One region of the Halomonas sp. 707B3 genome, then DNA from elsewhere that is predicted to be linked to it. Evidence: predicted binding sites of a transcription regulator. Region 1 holds the regulator's gene; each other region holds the start of a gene.
What was found. Region 1 encodes sigma-54, which starts transcription at its own class of promoters, with help from an activator protein. Its sites were predicted from a motif close to TGGCACNNNNNTTGCTNT; they were not measured.
Positions count from the first base shown of each region.

Region 1 (5,560 bases):
ACCTGCTTGCCAGCGGCGTTATTTAACGACTTTATACTGCTTTTTTGGCAATAGATGATGGAGGCTTTATGGCCCTACCTGATGCACTACTCGACCGGCTTCGCCGCGTAAAACTGCTTGCGATTGATGTAGACGGTGTACTTACTGACGGCCGTCTCTATTTTCAGGCTGACGGTATCGAAATCAAAGCGTTTCACACCCAGGACGGTCATGGCCTGAAGTTACTCAAGCGTGTCGGCATCCATGTGGCGCTGATTACCGGCCGTGATTCACCTATGGTGAGCCAGCGCGCTGCTGCCTTAGGAATCACTCACGTGCACCAGGGCTGTGAAGACAAACTCACTACCCTGAGAGCGCTTTGTCAGCGGCTTGATATCACCTTAGAACAGGTCGCCTACTGTGGAGATGACCTACCTGATCTTGCTCCGATCAAGCGCTCCGGTGTCGGTATTACGGTCCCCAATGCTCCGGACTACATGCACACCCATGCCGACTGGATCACTGAACGCCTTGGCGGACACGGGGCTGTGCGTGAAATTTGCGATACGCTCCTAACGTCTCAAGGGCACTGGGATGCCGTACTCGATACGTATCTGCACGGACAGTCATAATGCGCTTTAGGGTAAGAAAACGGGGCTGGATCACGGCAATGGTCATCGCCCTAGGCGGCGTGCTGGTTTGGCTAGACCCTCGCGGCCCCCAGGAGACTGAGATTGACTCTGAAGCTCGTGCCCAGGAACCTGGGCACGTATTAGAGAATGCCGAAATTACCCTATTTGGCGAAACAGGCACTATTCAGCAGTCTCTGGTAACCCCACGGCTGGTGCATACTCCGCAAACGGCAATGACTGACGTGCTGTCACCCCGTGCCACGCTGTTTGATAGCGAACAACGTGAGTGGCTCGCCACGGCGAACACTGGCACCCTCAATACCGAAACCCAAGCATTAACATTGGCAGGCTCCGCGCGGCTACTAGCGCCTGAAGAGGGGTGGCAGCTTGATACCGAACTATTAAACTACGACGGGACCACCCGGCATGCTTGGAGCGACACCCACGTAGTGTTGCAGCAGCCCCCTCAGCGTATGGAAGCCTCTCGAATGGATGTATGGCTGGATGACAGCCAAGTCCGTTTAACCAACAACGTGCGCGGCGTTCATCCGCCGGCCACCCGTTCCCCTTAGGAGTCGCGATGAATGCTCTAATCCGCACTGCACTTTTTGCCCTAGCCGTGCCGCTTGTCACGACTGCACTGCCTGTAGCGGCACAAAACCAAGCGCCCATTCATGTGGAGGCCGACCGGTTAGACCTTGACCAACGAGCAGGGACAGCCGTGTACACCGGTAACGTTGACATTCGCCAAGGCAATATGCAGCTACGCGGCGAGCGTGTCGAAATTCAGCGTAACGATGCTGGCGAGTTGTCTCGCGCCATCGCTACGGGCGAGCGTGCTTACTTGCGTAACCAAATTGAAGACCAAGAAACCCCTATAGAAGGCTGGGCGCGTCGGATTATTTATCACGTTTCCGAACGCCGGGTTGAGCTGATTGACCAAGCTGAGCTGACCCAGCAAGGAGATCACTTCCAAGGTGGACGTTTAGAGTACTTTATCGATCAAGAAGTAGTACAAGCACGCTCTGACGTTAGCGGCAGTGAAAATCAGCGTATTCGTATGACCCTTCAGCCCGAACAATAGGAAGTGGCCACGTGGCAGCATCAACATCCCCAGAACCCACACCAGTAAAAACGCTCTACGCCCATCATTTAGCGAAGAGCTATAAGCGCCGCCGTGTGGTTAAAGATATTAATCTGGAAATCACTCAAGGTAGCGTGGTTGGGCTACTTGGCCCTAATGGTGCAGGTAAAACCACCTCGTTTTATATGATTGTGGGGTTGGTCAAATCGGATGCGGGCAAAGTAGGCATTGACGACCTTGACCTCACTCATGCTCCTATGCATGAACGCGCCATGGCAGGGATTGGTTACCTACCCCAGGAAGCTTCCATCTTCCGCAAGCTCTCCGTGGCCGACAACATTATGGCCATTTTAGAGACACGCAAAGAGCTTGATCGAAGCGCCCGGGAAGCACAACTTGAGTTACTACTTGAAGATTTTCACATCACTCATATACGCGACAACTTAGGCATGAGTCTTTCTGGGGGCGAACGCCGCCGTGTTGAAATCGCCCGCTCTTTGGCCACCGAACCGGCCTTTATCCTGCTGGATGAACCTTTTGCCGGGGTTGACCCGATTTCCGTTGGGGAAATTAAAACTATCATTCGAGCGTTAAAGAAACGCCACATTGGTGTATTGATCACCGACCATAACGTTCGTGAAACGCTGGATATTTGTGATATTGCCTACATTGTTGGCGACGGTCACATCATTGCCAGTGGAAACGCCCAGGAAATCCTCAACAACCAGAAGGTTCGAGATGTCTATTTAGGCGCCGATTTCCGCCTTTAAACAGTGACCTGCAGAAGCATTTCTTTTAGTGGCATGCTTATTGCACTTGCACCAAGCCATAACTCGCTCTAGGGTGGAGCTTTCTGATTAACGAGTGGTTCTCAGATGGTCATGAAAGCTTCTCTCCAATTGCGTATCGGCACACAGCTGACCATGACACCTCAGCTGCAGCAGGCTATCGCCCTGCTTCAGCTATCGACGCTGGACCTTCGTCAAGAAATTCAGCAAGCGCTAGATGCCAATCCCATGCTTGAGCAAGAAGATGAGTTTGGCGAGCAGGCTGTCAGTGAGCCTCAAGAGGCTGAGTGGTCCGAGAGCATCCCCAACGAACTCTCCGTCGACAGTGACTGGTCAGATACCTATCAAGACATAGGCAGCCTGGGTGGCAGCAGTGAAGGCCCCGACTTCGAGCGCCAAGCCGCTGGACAAAGCCTACATGGCCACCTGCTATGGCAACTGGCCATGACAGACTTTAGCCCGCGAGAATACGCCATCGCGGAAAGCCTGATTGATGCGCTGGATGCCAACGGCTATCTCACCCAGCCGCTTAATGACATTCGGGAAGGATTAAAAGCCCAAGGCCATGACAGCTTAAGCCAGCGGGAAGTGGAAAATACCCTGCTGCGCTTGCAGCAATTTGAGCCCACCGGCGTCTTTGCCCGAGACCTGCGTGAATGCCTGATGCTGCAACTCGCCTCACTACCCGAGGACACCCCGCTGCTAATGCCCGCCAAGCGGCTGGTTCGCCAGTTTTTGGAAGCATTAGGCAAAGACGATATGCGGCTTCTCAAGCGCCGTTTAAGCCTTGATGACGAGCAGCTTGACGATGTCATCCGTTTAATTCGCAGCCTTGACCCACGCCCTGGGAGCACCTATGGCGTTACCGACGACAGCTACATCACCCCCGACCTAGTCGTTCGGCATGACAATGAAGGCTGGCATTTAGAGCTCAATCCAGAAGCACTACCACGCTTGCGTATACAGCCCGACTACGCCAGCTTGATCAAACGCGCAGACAAAAGCCAAGACAACCAGTTCCTCAAAGAGCACCTCCAAGAAGCCCGCTGGCTGATCAAAAGCTTATCGAGTCGCAATGACACGCTGCTACGAGTTGGGCGTGAAATTATTGCACGCCAAATTGGCTTTCTGGAGCATGGCGAAGAAGCAATGAAACCGCTGATTTTAGCGGATATTGCTGAAGCGGTAGAGATGCACGAATCCACCATATCTCGTGTGACCACGCAGAAATTTATTCACACGCCGCGGGGCGTTTTCGAGCTTAAGTACTTCTTCTCAAGCCAGGTAAGCGGCCAAGACGGCGGCGACAGCCACTCCAGCACAGCCATTCGTGCCCGCATCAAAAAGCTGATTCAGGATGAGCCCTCAGGAAAACCGCTCTCCGATAGCCGCTTGGTGACTCTACTTGAAGAGGGGGGCATTAGCGTTGCACGGCGTACTGTCGCAAAATACCGGGAGTCAATGGGCATTCCCTCGTCAAGTGAGCGCCGTCGTTTACGCTAGTTAAACGGTAAGTATGAACAAACTCAACGCAAGGGCTTTGCAATAGCGTAAAAAGGGTTACAATCGAAGTACAGTCCGATGGATAAGGAGCACGTCAATGCAAGTAAACATCACTGGTCATCACGTTGAACTGACTGACGCCTTGCGTGACTACGTTAACGAAAAGCTGGAACGCGTTGAACGCCATTACGACAACATTACCACGGTGCAAGTGACCTTATCTGTTGAGAAGGAGCGCCAGCAAGCAGCCTGCACACTGCACGCTGCCGGTGCAGACCTTCACGCCGAAGCGCTTGATAACGACATGTATGCCGCTATTGATGCGCTAGCAGACAAAATCGATCGTCAACTCGTTAAACATAAGGAAAAAGCACAAGCTCGCGCCCAGGGCGCTGGTGTGCGTTAACTCAATGACGTTGGAAACCATCCTCCCCCCGGAGCGCGTGCTTTATGACGTTCCCGGGGGCAGCAAAAAACGGGTGCTGGAGTTTTTCAGCACCTTTATCGCCCAAAATACACCCAGCCTAGATAGCCAAGAGGTGTTTAGCCGCCTCATTGGCCGCGAGCGACTAGGCAGTACGGGGATAGGCAACGGGGTTGCCATCCCCCACGCTCGCAGTCCTCACTGTAGCGCACCCATTGCTGGCTTTTTAAAGCTTGCTGAGCCAGTAGACTTCGACGCCATTGATGGCGACCCGGTGGATCTTGTGTTTGTGCTGCTGGTACCAGAAGAGGCAGATGACACCCACCTAGCACTGCTTGGCCAAGTGGCTACTATTATGAACGACGCCCATACGCGTCAGCAGTTGCGTAAAGCCGATAGTCAGCGCGAACTCTTAGCACTTATTACCGCCAAGATTCGCGAACAAGCCGCCTAGGCTTTATGGGCGGTGGCCACTGCACGCAGCGATAATTTCCTCCTATGCAAGCCAAGAGAGACGCTATGCAACTGGTGATCATTAGCGGCCGTTCAGGGTCCGGTAAATCTATCGCCTTACAAGCGCTAGAGGATCTTGGCTACTACGCTATCGACAATTTACCCGCCATGCTGCTGGGCTCATTAGTTGATGAACTACGTGAGCAAGGCGAGCGCACTCACTTAGCAGTGAGCATTGACGCGCGCAACCTTCCTACGGCGCTTGAACGCCTCCCAGCTTTACTGGAAGAACTACGCCAGCGAGGAATTCGTTTTCAGGTCATCTATCTGACCACGGATGCGCGCATTCTTTTGGAGCGTTACTCAGCCACCCGCCGTCGCCATCCCCTTACCCGGGATAGCGAAATGACGTTGGAAGAGGCCATCAATAAAGAAGAAGAGACGCTGCTTGAAATTCGCGATCTCGCTGACTTGTTGATCGATACGTCGCGCTTATCCGTGCATGATCTGAGACGCCGCATTACTGATCAAGTCGCCCACCAGCGAAAAGATCAGCTAACGCTGACGTTTGAGTCGTTTGGCTACAAACGCGGCGTACCCATGGATGCCGACTTAGTCTTCGATGTTCGCTGCCTGCCCAACCCTTATTGGGACCCTACTCTGCGCCAATTTACAGGGCGTGATGCCAATATAGTGG
Region 1 covers NZ_JAMZBE010000005.1:45,988-51,547, forward strand. Annotated here, with positions in the region: gene BIS10_RS01595 (KpsF/GutQ family sugar-phosphate isomerase) at 1-26, shown strand, start outside; gene BIS10_RS01600 (HAD family hydrolase) at 69-611, shown strand; gene lptC (LPS export ABC transporter periplasmic protein LptC) at 611-1,183, shown strand; gene lptA (lipopolysaccharide transport periplasmic protein LptA) at 1,192-1,695, shown strand; gene lptB (LPS export ABC transporter ATP-binding protein) at 1,707-2,465, shown strand; gene BIS10_RS01620 (RNA polymerase factor sigma-54) at 2,571-3,986, shown strand; gene hpf (ribosome hibernation-promoting factor, HPF/YfiA family) at 4,084-4,392, shown strand; gene ptsN (PTS IIA-like nitrogen regulatory protein PtsN) at 4,397-4,864, shown strand; gene rapZ (RNase adapter RapZ) at 4,930-5,560, shown strand, end outside.

Region 2 (5,560 bases), on a different contig from region 1:
CTACTTTCCGCCTATTTCGAGGATCACATGGTGGATCATCAGCACTGTACGCTAGGCCGCTGGTACTTTACGGGCGAGGGGCAGCGCTATAAACATACCGAGGCGTATCGCTCGCTGGCGGCTCCTCACCGCCGCTTCCATGAAAGCGGCTTGGACGCTTTGCGCTATGCACGACAAGGGGATCATACGGGTCAACTGGCCTCCCTAGCACTGATGGAGGAAGCAAGCGTAGCACTTGCTAAGCAACTTGATCAGCTTATGGAGCAGGCTGTTTATGAGATACCGATGTCAGCAAGTCATCCTTCACCGCTTGCTGATGCGCCTTAAATTGCTCCCCATATAACACTCCTTCCGTAATGCGTTATTTATGCCATGCTGAGCATGGCACTCATAACGCAGACGGTAAGGATGACGATGGCAGCTGCAAAGAAGCTAGATCTCGCGCTACAAGGCGGTGGAGCCCATGGTGCTTATACCTGGGGAGTTATTGATCGACTTCTGGAAGATGACCGTATTGAGATTGAGGGCATTAGTGGCACCAGCGCAGGCGCTATGAATGGCGTAGTCATGGCAGATGCCCTTACCCGTGGTGGTAAACAGGCCGCCCGGCAATCTCTCAGGGATTTTTGGAAGGCGGTAAGCCGCGCGGGCATGGCAAGTCCTATCCGCCGCTCGCCGATGGATGTATTAACCGGCAATTGGAGTTTGGAGCACTCCCCCGGCTATATCGCCATGGACTTGATGACTCGCCTGGTGTCGCCCTACCAACTCAACCCGCTCAATTTGAATCCATTGCGCGATATTGTGGCGGCCCACATCGACTTTGAGCGGGTACGCCAGTGCGACCAGCTAAAGCTCTTTGTGGCAGCTACTAACGTGCGCACCGGCAAACAGCGTGTGTTTCGTCGAGAAGAGATGAGCGTCGATGCGGTCATGGCATCGGCTTGTCTGCCCTTTATGTTCCAGGCTGTGGAAATCGACGGCGAAGCATATTGGGACGGCGGCTACATGGGCAACCCAGCCCTCTTCCCCTTAATGGAAGAGTGCAGCGCAAGGGATATTCTGTTGGTACAGATCAACCCGATTCGCCGTGATGAACTACCCACCTCCGCTTCGGCCATTATGAACCGCCTTAACGAAATCACCTTTAATGCCGCGCTGATTAAAGAAGTGCGCATGATCGCGCTGTTGAAACGTACCCTTGAAGAGCAGGGTATTGAAAACTGCTACCAGCAGTCGCTTTTTCACCGCATTAGTGGCGATCAGGCACTCGATAGCTTATCGGTTTCAAGCAAACTCAACTCTGAATGGCCATTTTTATGCCACCTGTTTGACCAAGGGAGAGAAGCCGCCGACAACTGGATCACGGCTAACTTTGATGCCATCGGCCAACGCTCAACCCTGGATATTGATGCAGTATATCTGCACGAATAACTCCCTTCAGCCATCCAGCACTGCCCCAACTTGGCGCACTCTGCTCATGAGGAGTGCGCTCACTTGATGAATCTAGTGATTTTATTTCCCTTAGCACTGCTTTGAAAAAACATTAAGCAACTGATTTAAATATTTAAAAAGACAGATGGCGGAGTATTTGCTTATTGCTATGCAGTAGTAGTAGGCGTGGACCAGGCCCGCAAGGGTACGAGTGCGTCGAACCTGACCTTCAACGGCGAAGGCATGTTCTCGTAACCACGCAACGCCTGATGCGTTGTGTCTCGGCAAACTCGTTCTATGCTCTGTGAGGCCATCCATGGACATTCGCAATAAAGCCAACCGCATTCGACTGTTGAACTTCTCAACACCGCAAATGCGCGCGTTTCACCTCTCCTGGTTCGCATTTCATATCTGCTTTTTCGGCTGGTTCGGCATTGCGCCGCTGATGGCGGTGGTTCGCGAGGATCTATCGCTCACCCAAACCCAAATCGGCAATACCATTATTGCCTCGGTGGCGATCACCGTGGTGGTGCGCCTGTTGATTGGCGTGCTGTGTGATCGTATTGGACCACGTAAAACCTACACAGGCCTACTGATGCTCGGCTCCATTCCGGTTATGGGCATTGGTCTGGCTAACAGTTTTGAAACGTTTTTGCTGGCCCGCCTAGCGATTGGCGCTATCGGCGCTTCGTTTGTGATTACCCAGTACCACACCACCATGATGTTTGCGCCCAATGTGGTTGGCACAGCTAATGCCACGAGCGCAGGTTGGGGCAACCTAGGCGGCGGCACCACACAAATTGTTATGCCGTTGATTTTTGCGGGCATGCTGATGCTAGGCGTTAATGAAGCGCTCGGCTGGCGTCTGGCCATGGTCGTGCCTGGCGTAGTGCTATTTTTTACCGGTATCGCTTACTGGCTGTTCACTCAAGATGCCCCAGACGGCAACTTCAGCGAGCTGCGCGCCCGCGGTGAACTACCGCCAGCCACCGGAGAGCATGGCGCAGCCCAGAGCTTTTTAGCGGCGGCAAAGGATATCCGCGTTTGGGCGCTGTTTGTGGTGTACGGACTCTGTTTTGGGGTCGAGCTGACCATCAACAATATCGCGGCAATCTACTTCTTCGATAAATTCGATCTTACCCTGGCAACCGCCGGCTTAATCGCAGGCCTGTTCGGCTTAATGAACATTTTTGCTCGTACCCTTGGCGGCGTTTTTTCCGACCTATTCGCTAAACAGGGTGGGCTAAAAGGACGCGTCCGCTGGCTCTTTATCGCACTAGTATGCGAAGGCATCGCTCTCGTCGCCTTCTCGCAAATGCATGTACTCAGCTTGGCGATTGGCATCATGCTGGTATTTAGCCTGTTCGTGCAGATGGCGGAAGGCGCCACCTTTGGTGTGGTGCCCTTTATCAATAAAAAAGCCTTGGGCGCAGTGGCCGGTATTGTCGGTGCAGGCGGTAACGTGGGCGCTGTATCGGCAGCGTTTCTATTCCGTAGCGAAAGCCTCAGCTACCAGCAAGGCCTCTTTTACCTCGGCTTAACCGTATTGGTACTTGCCTCCTGCGTACTGGTCGTTCGCTTTAGTGATGCCACCGAAGCAGAAGAAGCCAGCGCCTATCGTGATGCGCTAGGCAAAGACACAGGAGCAGGCGCGCTGTCATTGCGTTAATATTAATTAACACCGCCCCTGCATGCGCATCGCTGTGGGGGCTTTTTACCTTTAGGCGGCGAGTAATAAGGAAATCAACATGTCTTCTGCCCAACAGCTACTCTTAACCGCCCTGCGCTGCGACATTGATAACCTTCACCACTTAGCAACCACAGCAGATATCGTCAGCGATATCAGCCAGTTTATTCATGTGCTTCAACGCGAGCGAGGAGCCTCGACGATTTACTTAGCCTCAAAAGGCAAGCGTTTTAAAACTCGACGAGCCACTTACCTGCAGCATAGTCAAGCGGCGGAAGCCTCGATGCGTCAGCGTCTCGAAGCGCTTAGCCAGGAGTCACGGCCACAGGCGACAGCGCGCTTATTACGCCGCATTGCTGCCGTCTGGCTGTCACTGGATGAACTAGATGTATTACGGCATGCAATTGAGACCTTCAACATATCGCCAGATGCAGCAACTCAAGCGTTTAACCATCTCATTAGCAGTCTCTTAGCGATTGTTTTTGAAGCGGCCGACACAGCGGTCGACCCAGACATTACCCGTGCCCTGGTCGCTATTTTTCATCTTATGCAGGGTAAAGAGCTGGCGGGGCAAGAGCGCGCCTGCGGCGCCTTTGGTTTTACTCTCGGTCATTTCGACAATGCCCACCGTACGCTGCTGAACCAGTTGGTTGACGCTCAACAGCGCTGCTTTGACACCTTTGTAGAATTTGCCACCCCAGAGGCTCTGGGGACTTGGCAACAATCCCTCTCTCCTAGAACACTGGCGGGCATTTGTCAGTTGCGAGATATTGCTTGCCAGCGTTCTCACCACCAAACGGCATCAGGCAATACGGGCAATACGTTAGGTGAAACCTGGTACGAGCTCACCACCCTGCGTATTGATACGATTAAAACGGTTGAAGACACCCTGAATACCCAATTAACGGCCCTTTGCCATCATAAAATTGTCCAGGCCCAAGCAGAGCTAGAACAGACGAAGGCGAAGCCTGACAGACCGCTGCCTGCGCCCTGTGAACAGTTACTAGCCCTTCACTCTACTCAGCCGCTTGGAGACCTAACCGCCAACGCCCTCAACTCTCCGCTTAGCCGCTCACTACTGGAGCTCACTCATGCTCAATCCAGCCGCTTACAGGGGCTAAGCGACGAGCTGGAGAATACCCGCAAGGCTCTCCGTGAACGCAAGCTAATCGAGCGGGCAAAAGGATTAATCATGGCGCACCAGTCCATGAGTGAAGAGGAGGCCTACCGCTTTCTGCGAAAAACCTCAATGGACCAAAGCAAAAGCATGGCGGATATGGCACAGTCGATTCTTGACCTCTCTGCCATGCTGCAACGTAAAGAGTAAAAACAGCAGCGCTGAGCCCGATTTGCAACCTGATTAGGTTTTAGCCATGCTGAAAGCTCACCCAGTTTAATGAGCAAGGAGAGCAAGCGATGCATGACCGCGTACTGTTAATTACCGGCGCTTCCAGCGGCATTGGTGCGGCCACCGCTCGTGCAGCGGCTCGTGAAGGCTACCAGTTGGTACTTGCCGCTCGTTCAGCCGATAAGCTGACATCGCTTGCTCAAGAGCTTGGTCCAGAGAACGTACTCACCTGCGAAGTTGATGTCACCGACTTAAGCCAGCAGCAAGCTATGGTGGAACAGGCGATTGAAACCTTTGGCCACATTGATGCAGTATTCGCCAATGCAGGTCGCGGTGGCTCACCGGGTGGGTTTAGCAGCGCCGATCATGTTGCTTGGCGGGAGATGATTCTCACCAATGTCTACGGCGTTGGCCTTACGCTGCAAGCCTGCTTGCCAGAGCTAAAACGCCGCCAGGGTCATATTCTTTTAACCGGCTCTGCCGCAGGCCGCACCACCATCCCAGGCTCCATGTATAGCGCCACTAAGTGGGCAGTAACGGGTATTGGTTATAATCTGCGCGAGGAGTTACGCGGCACCGGCATGCGGGTGACGCTGATTGAGCCTGGCATGGTCGATACTCCCTTCTTTGATGAACCACCCGAGTACGCGCTAGCAGACCGCGATATCGCCAATGCGGTGATCTATGCTCTGTCGCAACCACCCCATGTTGACGTTAATGAAATCCTAGTGCGACCCACACCGCCCCGAGAGTAACTCTGCTCGCTTGACGCCTTGTTTTTGCTCGTTGCTGCCCGCATAAACATAGTATTATGAAGCGTGCTAACAACTTGGCCCGCCGACCATGCATGTTTATTAGGTGACTTATGAGCCAACTTGCCTCAACCGTACTCTCTGTTCTTGACCTAGCGCCCATCCGCCAAGGCGGCAGCGCTGCTGAAACGTTTCGTGATAGCGTCTCTCTAGCCCAGCATACGGAGTCTTTGGGCTATCAGCGCTACTGGTTAGCCGAACACCACAACATTGCAGGGATTGCCAGTGCGGCCACCGCCGTACTGATTGGCCATGTGGCGGGGCAAACATCTACCATTC
Region 2 covers NZ_JAMZBE010000089.1:1,056-6,615, forward strand. Annotated here, with positions in the region: gene BIS10_RS12265 (CZB domain-containing protein) at 1-327, shown strand, start outside; gene BIS10_RS12270 (patatin-like phospholipase family protein) at 415-1,434, shown strand; gene BIS10_RS12275 (NarK family nitrate/nitrite MFS transporter) at 1,751-3,103, shown strand; gene BIS10_RS12280 (nitrate regulatory protein) at 3,183-4,448, shown strand; gene BIS10_RS12285 (SDR family oxidoreductase) at 4,538-5,224, shown strand; gene BIS10_RS12290 (LLM class flavin-dependent oxidoreductase) at 5,335-5,560, shown strand, end outside.
Region 2: a site for sigma-54 is predicted at 1,581-1,598, ahead of BIS10_RS12275 (NarK family nitrate/nitrite MFS transporter). Genes of this name have one in related genera too.

Region 3 (5,560 bases), on a different contig from region 1:
AGCGCCACATTGTCCACCCAGCGTAGCCAAGGCCCGCCACTACGCCACCGAGTATATCGAAACCGCCATCGCGAATATCCAGGCGCGACAGCAAGCCGTCATAGTCGCTCCAGTAGCGCACAACAAAGACGAGGCGTGCGGCCACCATCGCCACAAATAGCAGGGTAAATAACGTATCGCTGACCGCCACGCGATGCCGCTGACCAATAAGCGCACCCGCTAGCAGGGCCAGTAAAAAGGCAAATCCAATCATCAATTGATGCAGACTAAACCCCATGGGCCCAATCGCAACGCTTTGCTGCAACATAGTCACTCACGCTTTCACCAGTGGTTTAGCGTGAGTGTGTCAGAACAAGATTATTTAACGATTATCTCTCGTTGCCCTGAGTCGTTATGTCGCAATTTTTACGCGTCAGCAACCAGCCAGCGTACGGCATAAGGCGGCAGTGTTTCCTCGTGGTGAGCTGTGAGTGGGTCAAGCGGCTGCCAGTCGTGCTGAGTGAGCGCTTGGTTCAGGGCATCGCCTGCGAGAGCGAGATCACACTTACCATCGGTGACGTTATACAGCGCGAGCAGTCGTCGCCCGTTACGGAGTGGCCCGCGCTCGATGGCTAGCAGCTCGGGTGGCGTGTGTATCACGCGCTGTGGCGCGTTGGGGTGAAAGCAGGGCTCTTGGCGACGCTGCTCTAGTAGCCGATGAAGGGCATGGAAAACGTCATGGGTGGGGGTGGAAGGGCTCTCCAGCAGCAGTGCCAGCTCATCAAGCTGCCAGCGGCGACGGTTAATCGAGCGTAAGCGGCCGCTGCGCTCCACGCCTTCGACATCATTTAGCGTGCCGGTGAGCGTATGGATATAGAGTGCGGGTATTCCTTGCAGGCTGAGCATGATCGCTTGGCTGCATAGAAAGCGCGCAATTTGCCATGGGTCTGGCCCGCGGCGGGTGCCACGCATGGCCTCAAACCAGGTAATGTTGATCTCGTAGGGCGTGTCGCTGCCATCAGGGTTACTGCGCATGCTGACAAACCCACCAAAGCGATGCATCAGCTCCAGCAGCGCGTCGCGTTCATGGTCAGGCAGCAGGCCTTCTAGCGGCCGTACGCCAATACCATCGTGGCTCGCGGTGAAGTTTAAGTAGGTGCACTGATCAGGCAGCACCGGCAAGCTGTTTAACCACGTTTGTATCGTCGTCGCTTCGCCGCGGGTGAGGGTGTGCAACAGCAATGGCGGCAGGGCGAACTGGTACACCATGTGGGCTTCATCGGGAGCGCCTTCCGCTAATCGCTCCAAGCCAAAGTAGCTGATGTTTTCGGCATGGGGCACGTTGGTTTCGGTGATCAGCAGCGTGCCGGGGGCTATTTCATCCACGATGGCGCGAAGTAAGCGCACCACCGTATGGGTTTCTGGCAGGTGAATGCAGGAGGTGCCCAATCGCTTCCACAAAAACGCCACCGCGTCCAAGCGAATAATGCGCACCCCTTGCTGTAGGTAGAACAGCAGAATACCCACGAACTCTAGCAACACATCCGGGTTTTCGAAGTTGAGGTCTATTTGGTCTTCCGAGAAAGTCGCCCACACGTGGCGCGTACCCCGGCGCGTAGAGATCGGCACTAGAAGTGGGCTACTGCGCGGGCGGGTGACTTGGGAGACATCGGCATCCGCATCAACTTCTATAAAGTAGTCGCGACCGGGCAGGCTGCCGGTCAGGTAATCCACAAACCAGAGCGACTCTCTGGAGACATGGTTCAGCACTAAATCAGCCATCAAGTCATAGTGGCTGGCTAGCGTTTGGATATGCGCCCACTCGCCCAGCTCGCTATTGACCTCGCGGTAGTGAATCACCGAAAAGCCGTCGTCGCTGCTCCAGGGGAAAAAGGGCAGTACGTGAACCCCGCTAATGGTGTCGCCCAGATAGCGCTGTAGAAAAGTATCCAGCACCGCTAAAGGCGGCGTACCTTCATCCAAGATGGAGTCACCGTAACAAATGACCCACTGATCTTTTTCGCTCCATGTTGGTGCATCGTGGCCCGCCGTGCTAGCGGGTGGGGAAGCCGTCGAGGCGGTACGAAAATGCGCAAGATGCTGGCCAATACGCCGCTGTACTTCCCCCGCACGGGGGCCATACAGGTGGGTAAGGTAGTGGTGAACGGTCTGCTCGAAAGGGGTCATAAAGGGCGTCCTATAAATCAACCTTCGACAAACGCTGCAGCTTGTGTGCCAAATCGTTACAATACCGTGTTGATACGCGTTGTATAACACAGCTACGCCGTAAGGGCAGCGATAAGGCTGCCGCTGACAATAGGCGATAAAACAGTTTATAAAATGGCGAATAACGGGCAGGGCATGAAGCCTTGTAGCGCTTTTTATTCGTACAGGCTGACACGCTGCACGCACAGCTACTAGTGCGTACTGATAATAGGTTGACTGCCATGCATTGCCCTTTTTGTGGTGCAAATGATACCCGAGTGACAGATTCCAGGCTGGTGGCGGAAGGCGACCAGGTGCGCCGCCGCCGTCAGTGTGCCAACTGCCAAGAGCGTTTTACGACTTATGAAACCGCTGAGCTGATTATGCCGCGGGTCGTAAAATCCGACGGCTCTCGCGAGAGCTTTAATGAGGCGAAACTACGCGACGGTATGCTGCGCGCGCTGGAAAAGCGCCCGGTAAGCGCTGAAGCGATTGAAGTGTCGGTAGAGCGTATTCGCCAGACGCTGCGCGCCCGTGGCGACCGTGAAGTCAACGCGCGTGAGATTGGTGAAGCGGTGATGAAAGCGCTGCGTAGCTTGGATCAAGTGGCCTATATTCGTTTCGCCTCGGTATATCGTAAATTTCAGGATTTAGACGAGTTCCGGGCGGAAATCGACCGCCTCTCCCAAGAGCCCACGGATGAGCCAGAGGGCAGTGGGACACAGCACGGAGCATCGTAATGGGTGAATTCTCCACCGCCGACTATCGCTACATGGCTCGCGCTATCCAGCTAGCCAAACGCGGGCTTTATACCACCGACCCCAACCCCAGGGTGGGGTGTGTGATGGTGCACTTTGATGGCAGCGCGGAAGGCAGCATTGTGGGCGAGGGATACCATGTGCGTGCGGGAGAACCCCATGCAGAAATTCACGCCCTAAAGGCGGCAGGCAGCGCCGCCCAGGGTGCCACCGCTTATGTCACGCTAGAGCCTTGCTCACATACCGGGCGAACAGGGCCCTGCGCGGTGGCGCTGGCGCAAGCGGGTGTTGCGCGCGTGGTGGTGGCGATGGGGGACCCTAATCCCCAGGTCAGCGGTGGCGGTATTGAGTATTTGAAAGCAGCAGGCATTCAGGTGCAGGTAGGCCTGTTGGAAGCAGATGCCCGGGCGCTGAATCCGGGCTTTATTTCCCGTATGGAGCGTCAGCGCCCCTTTGTGCGGCTGAAAATGGCGATGAGCTTGGATGGCCGTACCGCCATGGGGTCGGGGGAGTCCCAGTGGATTACCGGCCCGCAAGCGCGCACCCAAGTGCAGCGGCTGCGCGCCCGCTCAAGCGCTATTCTGAGCGGCGTGGAATCTATCATTATGGATGATTCACGCTTAACGCTGCGTGCCGACCAACTGGCACTGGATAACGCCGCCGAGATCGTGCAGCGCCAGCCGCTAAGAGTGATCTTGGATTCGCGCCTTCGCTTACCGCTTGCCGCGGCCTGCCTACGAGAGCCAGGGCGCACGCTGATTATCACCACCGATCAGCATAGCGAAGAGAAACGGCGTAAACTGGCGGCGGCGGGTGCTGAGATTCAGGTGCTTCCTGCCGAAGGGGGCCGGATTGCGCTGGCTGACATGCTGCGTTGGCTGGCAGATAATGAGCAGGTTAACGAGCTGTTGGTAGAGACCGGCGCAACGCTAGCGGGAGCGGTACTGGAGGCGGATTTAGTCGACGAGCTGCAGCTATTTGTCGCTCCTACGCTATTAGGCGGTGAAGCAAGGCCACTATTTGCACTGCCGGGAATTACCCAGATGGCCGATCAGAAACGCTTGACGATTAAAGAGTCGCGAACCGTTGGGCAAGACTGGTGGATTACCGCCACCCCTCACGCTGACTAGCGCAAGCCGTCATTGCAAGGTACCCTGACGCCCGAAATCGCATACGATGCGACCACATTTTTTGGAGATTCCATGGCGCACTCCTCTTCTGAGGGCTTATCCCCTATCGCTGAGCTGGTGGACGATATTCGCCAGGGCAAAATGGTGATTCTCATGGATGATGAGGATCGCGAGAATGAAGGTGATATCATCATGGCCGCCGAAATGGTGAAGCCTGAGCATATCAACTTCATGGCACGATACGCGTGCGGCTTGATCTGTATGCCGATGACCCGTGAGCGCTGCGAGCAGCTCAACTTGCCGCTGATGGTACGGGACAATGGCTCAGGCTTTGGCACCAAGTTCACGCTCTCTATTGAGGCAGCCGAAGGCGTCACGACCGGTATTTCAGCGGCTGACCGCGCGCGCACTGTGCAGGCAGCCGTTGCACCGAACGCTAAACCGTCGGATATCGTTCAGCCAGGGCATATTTTCCCGCTGATGGCCGAGCCGGGCGGCGTGCTTCGCCGTGCCGGTCATACGGAGGCGGCCTGTGATTTGGCAGCGCTGGCAGGCTTCGACCCCAGCGGTGTGATTTGTGAAATTATGAACGATGACGGCAGTATGGCGCGTCGTCCGGAACTGGAAGTGTTTGCGAAGACGCATGGCATTAAGATGGGCACCATTGCCGATCTGATCCACTACCGTATTGTGAACGAGCAAACGGTGGACCATATAGAAACCTCTCAGGTGTCGACCGTTCACGGCAAGCTTGCGCTACATGTGTTCCGTGATCGCATTCAAGGTGCGCACCATTTGGCGCTGGTAAAAGGGCAGCCAACTCCAGAGCAGGCCACCACCGTACGCGTGCATCTTGCCGATACGCTGCGCGACGTGATGGGCTTAATGAAGGGTGAGCAGTGTCGGTGGGATGCCAACCGCGCTATTCATGAAATTGCCCAAGCCCAGGCCGGTGTGTTTGTACTGATTGATGATGGGCGTCCTAATCAAGATTTGAAAGACCAGCTAGATATCTTTCTGGATCGCGTACGCCAGCCGCGTACCAACGACTCAGACGGTTCTGGCAACTACTTAACGATTGGTACTGGCTCGCAGATTCTGCGCCACTTAGGCGTTGGTAAAATGCGGCTACTCAGCTCTCCGTGGAAATTCTCAGCGCTCTCTGGGTTTGGTCTTGAAGTAGTCGAGCGCCTGGGGCCCAATGACACGGCGTATGAGCCAACTTTTCAGCAGGAATAAATTGATGCAACCCCTTTCGCAAATTGAAGGCACTTTTGTAGACGTTGATGGACGCTATGTCATCGTGGTGGGCCGCTTTAATCACCACGTGGTCGATAGCTTGGTGGAAGGTGCCGTCGATAGCCTGACACGCCACGGTGTGGATGTGGAAAATATCCATATCGTTCATGTGCCGGGCGCGTGGGAACTGCCCCTGGCCGTGAAGCGTGTACTCAATGTGATGAAGCCGGATGCGGTGATTGCCCTCGG
Region 3 covers NZ_JAMZBE010000007.1:36,506-42,065, reverse strand. Annotated here, with positions in the region: gene BIS10_RS02095 (TlpA family protein disulfide reductase) at 1-307, opposite strand, end outside; gene BIS10_RS02090 (sugar phosphorylase) at 406-2,166, opposite strand; gene nrdR (transcriptional regulator NrdR) at 2,427-2,924, shown strand; gene ribD (bifunctional diaminohydroxyphosphoribosylaminopyrimidine deaminase/5-amino-6-(5-phosphoribosylamino)uracil reductase RibD) at 2,924-4,072, shown strand; gene ribBA (bifunctional 3,4-dihydroxy-2-butanone-4-phosphate synthase/GTP cyclohydrolase II) at 4,145-5,311, shown strand; gene ribE (6,7-dimethyl-8-ribityllumazine synthase) at 5,316-5,560, shown strand, end outside.
Region 3: a site for sigma-54 is predicted at 2,200-2,217, ahead of BIS10_RS02090 (sugar phosphorylase). Genes of this name have one in related genera too.

Region 4 (5,560 bases), on a different contig from region 1:
GTCGATCGCTACCAAGCCAATACTGACGCCAATACCAAACGTGTGCCCCTGCCAAGCAAAGCGAAAGTGATCAATGTCTCGGCGTACGGCTTCACAAATAATCTTGGCCTTTTCTAGTGGGCAGTCAGGTAGCACCAGGGCAAACTCATCGCCCCCCAGGCGGGCAACCGTATCGCTATTGCGCACATGGGCTTTGAGCTTCATGGAAACTTGGCGAAGCAGTTCGTCTCCTGCTAAATGACCACAGGTATCGTTAACGATTTTGAACTGATCTAAGTCTAGATAGCAGAGCACATGATGATGCTTCGTTTGGGCAAGCAATTTAGTGAGCAGCGTCTCGAACGCGCGCCTGTTCAGGAGTCCGGTAAGGTTGTCATGGGTGGCTTGGTAGTTAAGCTGCTCTGATAGCTTGCGCGTCAGACTCACGTCTTGAAACACCACAACGGCCCCCAGCGTGATGCCACCGCGGGAACGGATAGGGGCGGCGCTATGCTGAATGGGATAGCGTTTGCTGGTGCGATGAACAAGCTGGCAGTGCTCGCTGTAATGAACCGCTCGGTGCTGGGTGAGCACTTGGCGGGCAGGGTTGTTGATCGGTTCATCGCTTAGCTCGTCACGTAGTTGATAAACCGTCTGGATAGGCTTATTGGTGACTTCTTGAAGCGGCCAACCGGTTAATCGTTCGGCTTCCGCGTTCATAAACGTGATGTTGCCGCTGGCGTCGCAGGTAATAACGCCGTCGCCAATGGAAGCCAGCGTGGTACGGGCGAGGTCGCGCTCACGGTTCAGTTGCTCTTGAAGCTGTTTGCGCTCGGTAATATCGCGCACCATTCCCGAACACTCTGAGACTGAACCAGCGGCTCCTTCGCTTACCTGAATTTCTAGGTAGCGTACCTGCTGATCATCCGTACGCAGTTTGATTTCATGCAGCGCCCCAGGCGCAAGCGGTTTATTAGGCAGTAGCGTACTGACAGGCTGGCCAATCAACTGCTCCGCATTAACACCAAAGAGGGCTTCCGCTCCTGGGTTTAGGCCGGTCAGCGTTCCGTCGGCTTGCCAGGTAATCACTCCGTCGCGAAGATTGCGTAACATCACCCGGGTGTGACCTACCGCGCGTTCAAGCGCCGCAGATACGCGGTTGTAGCTTGCTGCAATTTCCCCGACCTCGGTAAATGGGTCGGCATCAATGCGTTGGCGCATATCCCCCTGTTTTTCGTGCTGGCGCATATGCTCCAGAAGCTGATGAAGCTCATTTTGAGCCCCGTGTTCTGCTAGGTTAAGCCCCATTTTTTCCGCATCTTTGGAGACGCGAAGGGGTAAAAAACGCCTCGTGATACGAAATAGCAGCCAAGCAGTCCCAAAACTCCATAGGCCGCACACCACCACGCCCAGTAGTTGCACCGTGAATTGATCAAAACGGCTAAGCGAGGTACCTAATTTATTTAGATCTGCCAGCCAGGGTAGGGCCAGGGTGCCCCATAGGCCGGTCACCAAGTGTGCGGGGATGGCTCCCACTGCATCATCAATGCGCCGTTTTAATAGCCATTCGCTTGCCAGCACCATGAGTACGCCGCTAACGCCTCCCATTAAAAAGGCGGCTGGTAAGGAAAGCGCATGAGCGCCAGCGGTGACGGCGACCAAACCTGCAATTGCGCCGTTAATGGCGTACATCACATCCGCATAGCGGCGCACCCGCCAACCAACCAGCATGGCGGATAAGATGCCGCCTACGGCGCCCAACATGGTATTCGCGATAATGCCAGGCACCGAGCTATTCAATGCCAGCGTGCTACCACCATTAAAGCCGAACCAGCCCAGTACCATAAAAAGGGCACCCAGCATGGCAAGCGGTAAATTTCCAGCAGGAAACGCAGTAGGGGGCTTGTCTACTTGAAAGCGCCCCTCACGAGGGCCTATCACCAGCACAGCGGCTAACGCGACCCAGCCGCCTACGCTATGCACCACGGTGGCCCCGGCAAAATCAATAAACCCCAGCGCCGCTAGCCAGCCTGGCGTTCCGCCCAGCAGGCCGCCCCATGCCCAGTGGCCAAATACCGGGTAAATCAGTAGTGCAATCCAGAAGGCCGTCCATAAATAGCCAAGGAACGGCATCCGCTCGGCGACTGCGCCAGCCACGATGGTAGCTGCCGTTGCGCAAAACATGGCTTGAAAAATAAATACAGTGACAAGCCAGGTGTCGGTCGACTCCAGTTCCCATCCAAACAGTGAGCTACCCATCCAGCCTGATTGGGAAGTTCCAAACATCACCCCAAAACCGACCAGCCAAAAGACACTGACGGCAATGGCAAAATCCGCTAGGTTTTTCATAGCGACGTTAATGGCATTTTTTGTTCGTGTGGTGCCCGCTTCCAGGCAAAGAAAACCAGCCTGCATGACGAAAACCAGCGCAGCTGCCCACAGTACCCAAAGCATATCGATGAGTGTTGTATCAAAGCTGTCGGTCATTGGCGTGATCCTTGTGCTGATCTGGTGCAAGGTGAACACTGACATGGTGCATTGTTAGGAAAGATGTCTTCTATTAATGCCGCGCTGTGGCTTCTGTCGCGGAAGGTTTCTGGGGTGTTAAACGCAGTGTTAACTGAGATTAAGCAAATGTTATGCCGTGCTTAGCAAAGTCATCCTTAATTAAGCTTTTTGCGTCATAAAAGACTAAAAAAATGTCTAAAAATAGTGTTTATAACTGTGCAAAAGCTGTTTGATTGGTGATATTTTTCAATATGTTACTTGTGTGATTAACAGCATATGGCTGGGCAAACAATAGAGCGAGAGGAGTGCATCATAATGGCGCGTCAAACGGTGGTTTTAGGAGCAGGCATGGTGGGTGTCAGTATTGCTTGGCAGCTGCAAAAGCGTGGCTATCAAGTAACGCTGGTGGATCGCCGCCAGCCTGGACGCGAAACCTCGTTTGGAAACGCGGGCATTATCCAGCGTGAAGCAGTTAGGCCTTATCCGTTTCCCCGTGATATGAAAACGATATTGAGTGTGCTTCCAAACCGTCGGGTCGATATCCGTTACCGGCCTGCCGGTATGGTCAATGCGGCCTCGCCACTGCTGAGTTACTGGCACCACTCTTCGTCACGGCTCTACAAAAAAATCGTGCCTGAGTACGCCTCGTTAATTCAGCTCTGTTTGGACGCCCACGCGCCGATGATTGAGGCCGCTGGTGCTGAGCATCTAGTGCGTAAGGAAGGGTGGCTTGAAATCTATCGCACGCCGGAAAAGCTCGCTAAGCGAGTTAAAGAGGCTGAAGAAGCCCGCGAGCTTTACGGCGTACAGTTCACCGTTCTTGATCGCGAAGCGCTGAGTGAGAAGGAGCCGCAGCTAGGCAATAAAATCATCGGTGCTATTCACTGGCTAGACCCCTGGACAGTCGCTGACCCGGGTGGCTTGGTGGCTGCCTATGCGGCGTCTTTTGAAGCGATGGGCGGACAACTGGTACAAGCGGACATCACTGGTGTCACTCAGCAAAATGATCACTGGAAAGTGACGACCAGTGCGGAGTCGTTTGAGGCTGATCAAGTTGTCATGGCCCTTGGCCCCTGGGCTGGCCAATGGATGAAGCCGCTGGGTTACCACTTCCCCACGTTTGTGAAACGTGGCTACCACATGCACTACGCGACACAGCCAATGGCCAAATTAAACTACTGGTTGATGGACGCCGAGATCGGTTATTTGCTGGCACCGATGAATGCAGGTGTGCGGCTGACGACGGGGGCAGAGCTAGACCGCCTTGAATCTCCCGCGGATGAAGAGCAGCTGGGCGCTGCCGAAAAAGTGGCGCGGACAATTTTCCCGCTAGGTGAGCGAAAAGATAGCGCGGCGTGGAAAGGCGCACGGCCTTGCTTGCCAGATATGAAGCCCGTCATTGGCCCAGCGCCGCGCCATGCGGGTCTATGGTTAGCCTTCGGGCATGGCCATCAGGGCTTTACCCTAGGTCCCGCTACTGGCCAGCTGTTGGTTGATATGATGGAAGAAAAGCCAACAGCAATCGACATGACTCCCTTTCGAGCAGATCGATTTTAAACGGAGCGCCTCACCCTGTTACATAATGGAAAGTGACAAATGTGGCTTAGTCAGGTTGGGTTTGCTACGCTGAATAAGTCACTCAATAGATTGAGGTGCAGTATGGATGTAGCTGCGAGCAATGCAGTTAGTACAGCGCTATATATGAATCAAGCGCAAACCGCTGAACAGGCGCAAATGCAAATGTTCCGACAAGCTCTTGATATGCAGGCTGAGCAAATCACCGAGGTGCTGGCTTCTTCAGATGCTGGTGCTCAGCAAAATTTGGCGCAAGAAGGCAGTGTGGGTACTCAGGTAAACACTTACGCCTAATTCTTGTGGTAAAAGCACTCAAACGCCGACTCTGTCGGCGTTTTTTATATCTACAGAAAAAGCTCTCTGCACGTGGTGGTATGCCGTTGAAGGCGAGTTGCGTTACCATAGGCACACACAACGCCGAAGGTTTGGCGCTACGTTTTAAGTCATCACGTTGTACCATCTTAGAGAACTCCATGTCTGACGCCCAATTAGCGCGCGAAGCTGAGCTACGCCGTACCTTTGCGATTATTTCGCACCCTGATGCCGGTAAAACCACTATTACAGAAAAGATGCTGCTGTTCGGGAATGCGATTCAGCTAGCGGGTTCTGTGAAAAGTAAACGCAATGATCGTCATGCTACGTCTGACTGGATGAAGATGGAGCAAGAGCGCGGCATCTCGGTGACCACGTCGGTGATGCAGTTCCCCTATGGTGGGCGTATCGTCAACCTACTGGATACGCCGGGGCACGAAGACTTCTCTGAAGACACCTACCGCACGCTGACGGCGGTTGATTCCGCGCTGATGGTCATCGACGGCGCGAAAGGCGTCGAGGATCGCACCATCAAACTGATGGAAGTGTGTCGTCTGCGCACCACGCCTATCCTCACGTTTATCAACAAAATGGACCGCGATATCCGCGATCCTATTGAAGTGATGGACGAAGTAGAAACAGTATTGAACATCCAATGTGCGCCCATGACATGGCCCATAGGCATGGGGCGTCACTTTAAAGGGGTTTACCACCTCTATAATGATGTTATTCATCTCTATACCCAAGGTCAGGGCAGTCGCATTCCTGATGACAAGCGTATTGAGGGGCTAGATAACCCAGAAGTTGACGCCGTGCTAGGTGAAGAGCAGGCGGAAGAGCTGCGTATGGAAGTAGACTTAGTGCGAGGTGCTTCCCATGAGTTTGACTTGGAAGCCTACCGTCGTGGTGAGCTAACGCCGGTCTATTTTGGTACCGCTATGGGTAACTTCGGTGTGCGTGAGATGCTAGACGGCTTTGTCGAGCACGCGCCGGCTCCGCAGCCCCGCGAAACTGATACGCGCGAAGTGACCGCCCATGATAATCGCTTCACCGGTTTCGTATTTAAAATTCAGGCCAATATGGACCCGAATCACCGGGACCGTATCGCCTTCCTACGGGTGTGTTCCGGCAAGTACGAAAAGAACATGAAAATGCGCCATGTGCGCATTGGTAAAGACGTCAAAAT
Region 4 covers NZ_JAMZBE010000072.1:4,373-9,932, forward strand. Annotated here, with positions in the region: gene amt (ammonium transporter) at 1-2,466, opposite strand, end outside; gene BIS10_RS10860 (FAD-binding oxidoreductase) at 2,803-4,044, shown strand; gene BIS10_RS10865 (putative motility protein) at 4,189-4,356, shown strand; gene BIS10_RS10870 (peptide chain release factor 3) at 4,536-5,560, shown strand, end outside.
Region 4: a site for sigma-54 is predicted at 2,607-2,624, ahead of amt (ammonium transporter). Genes of this name have one in related genera too.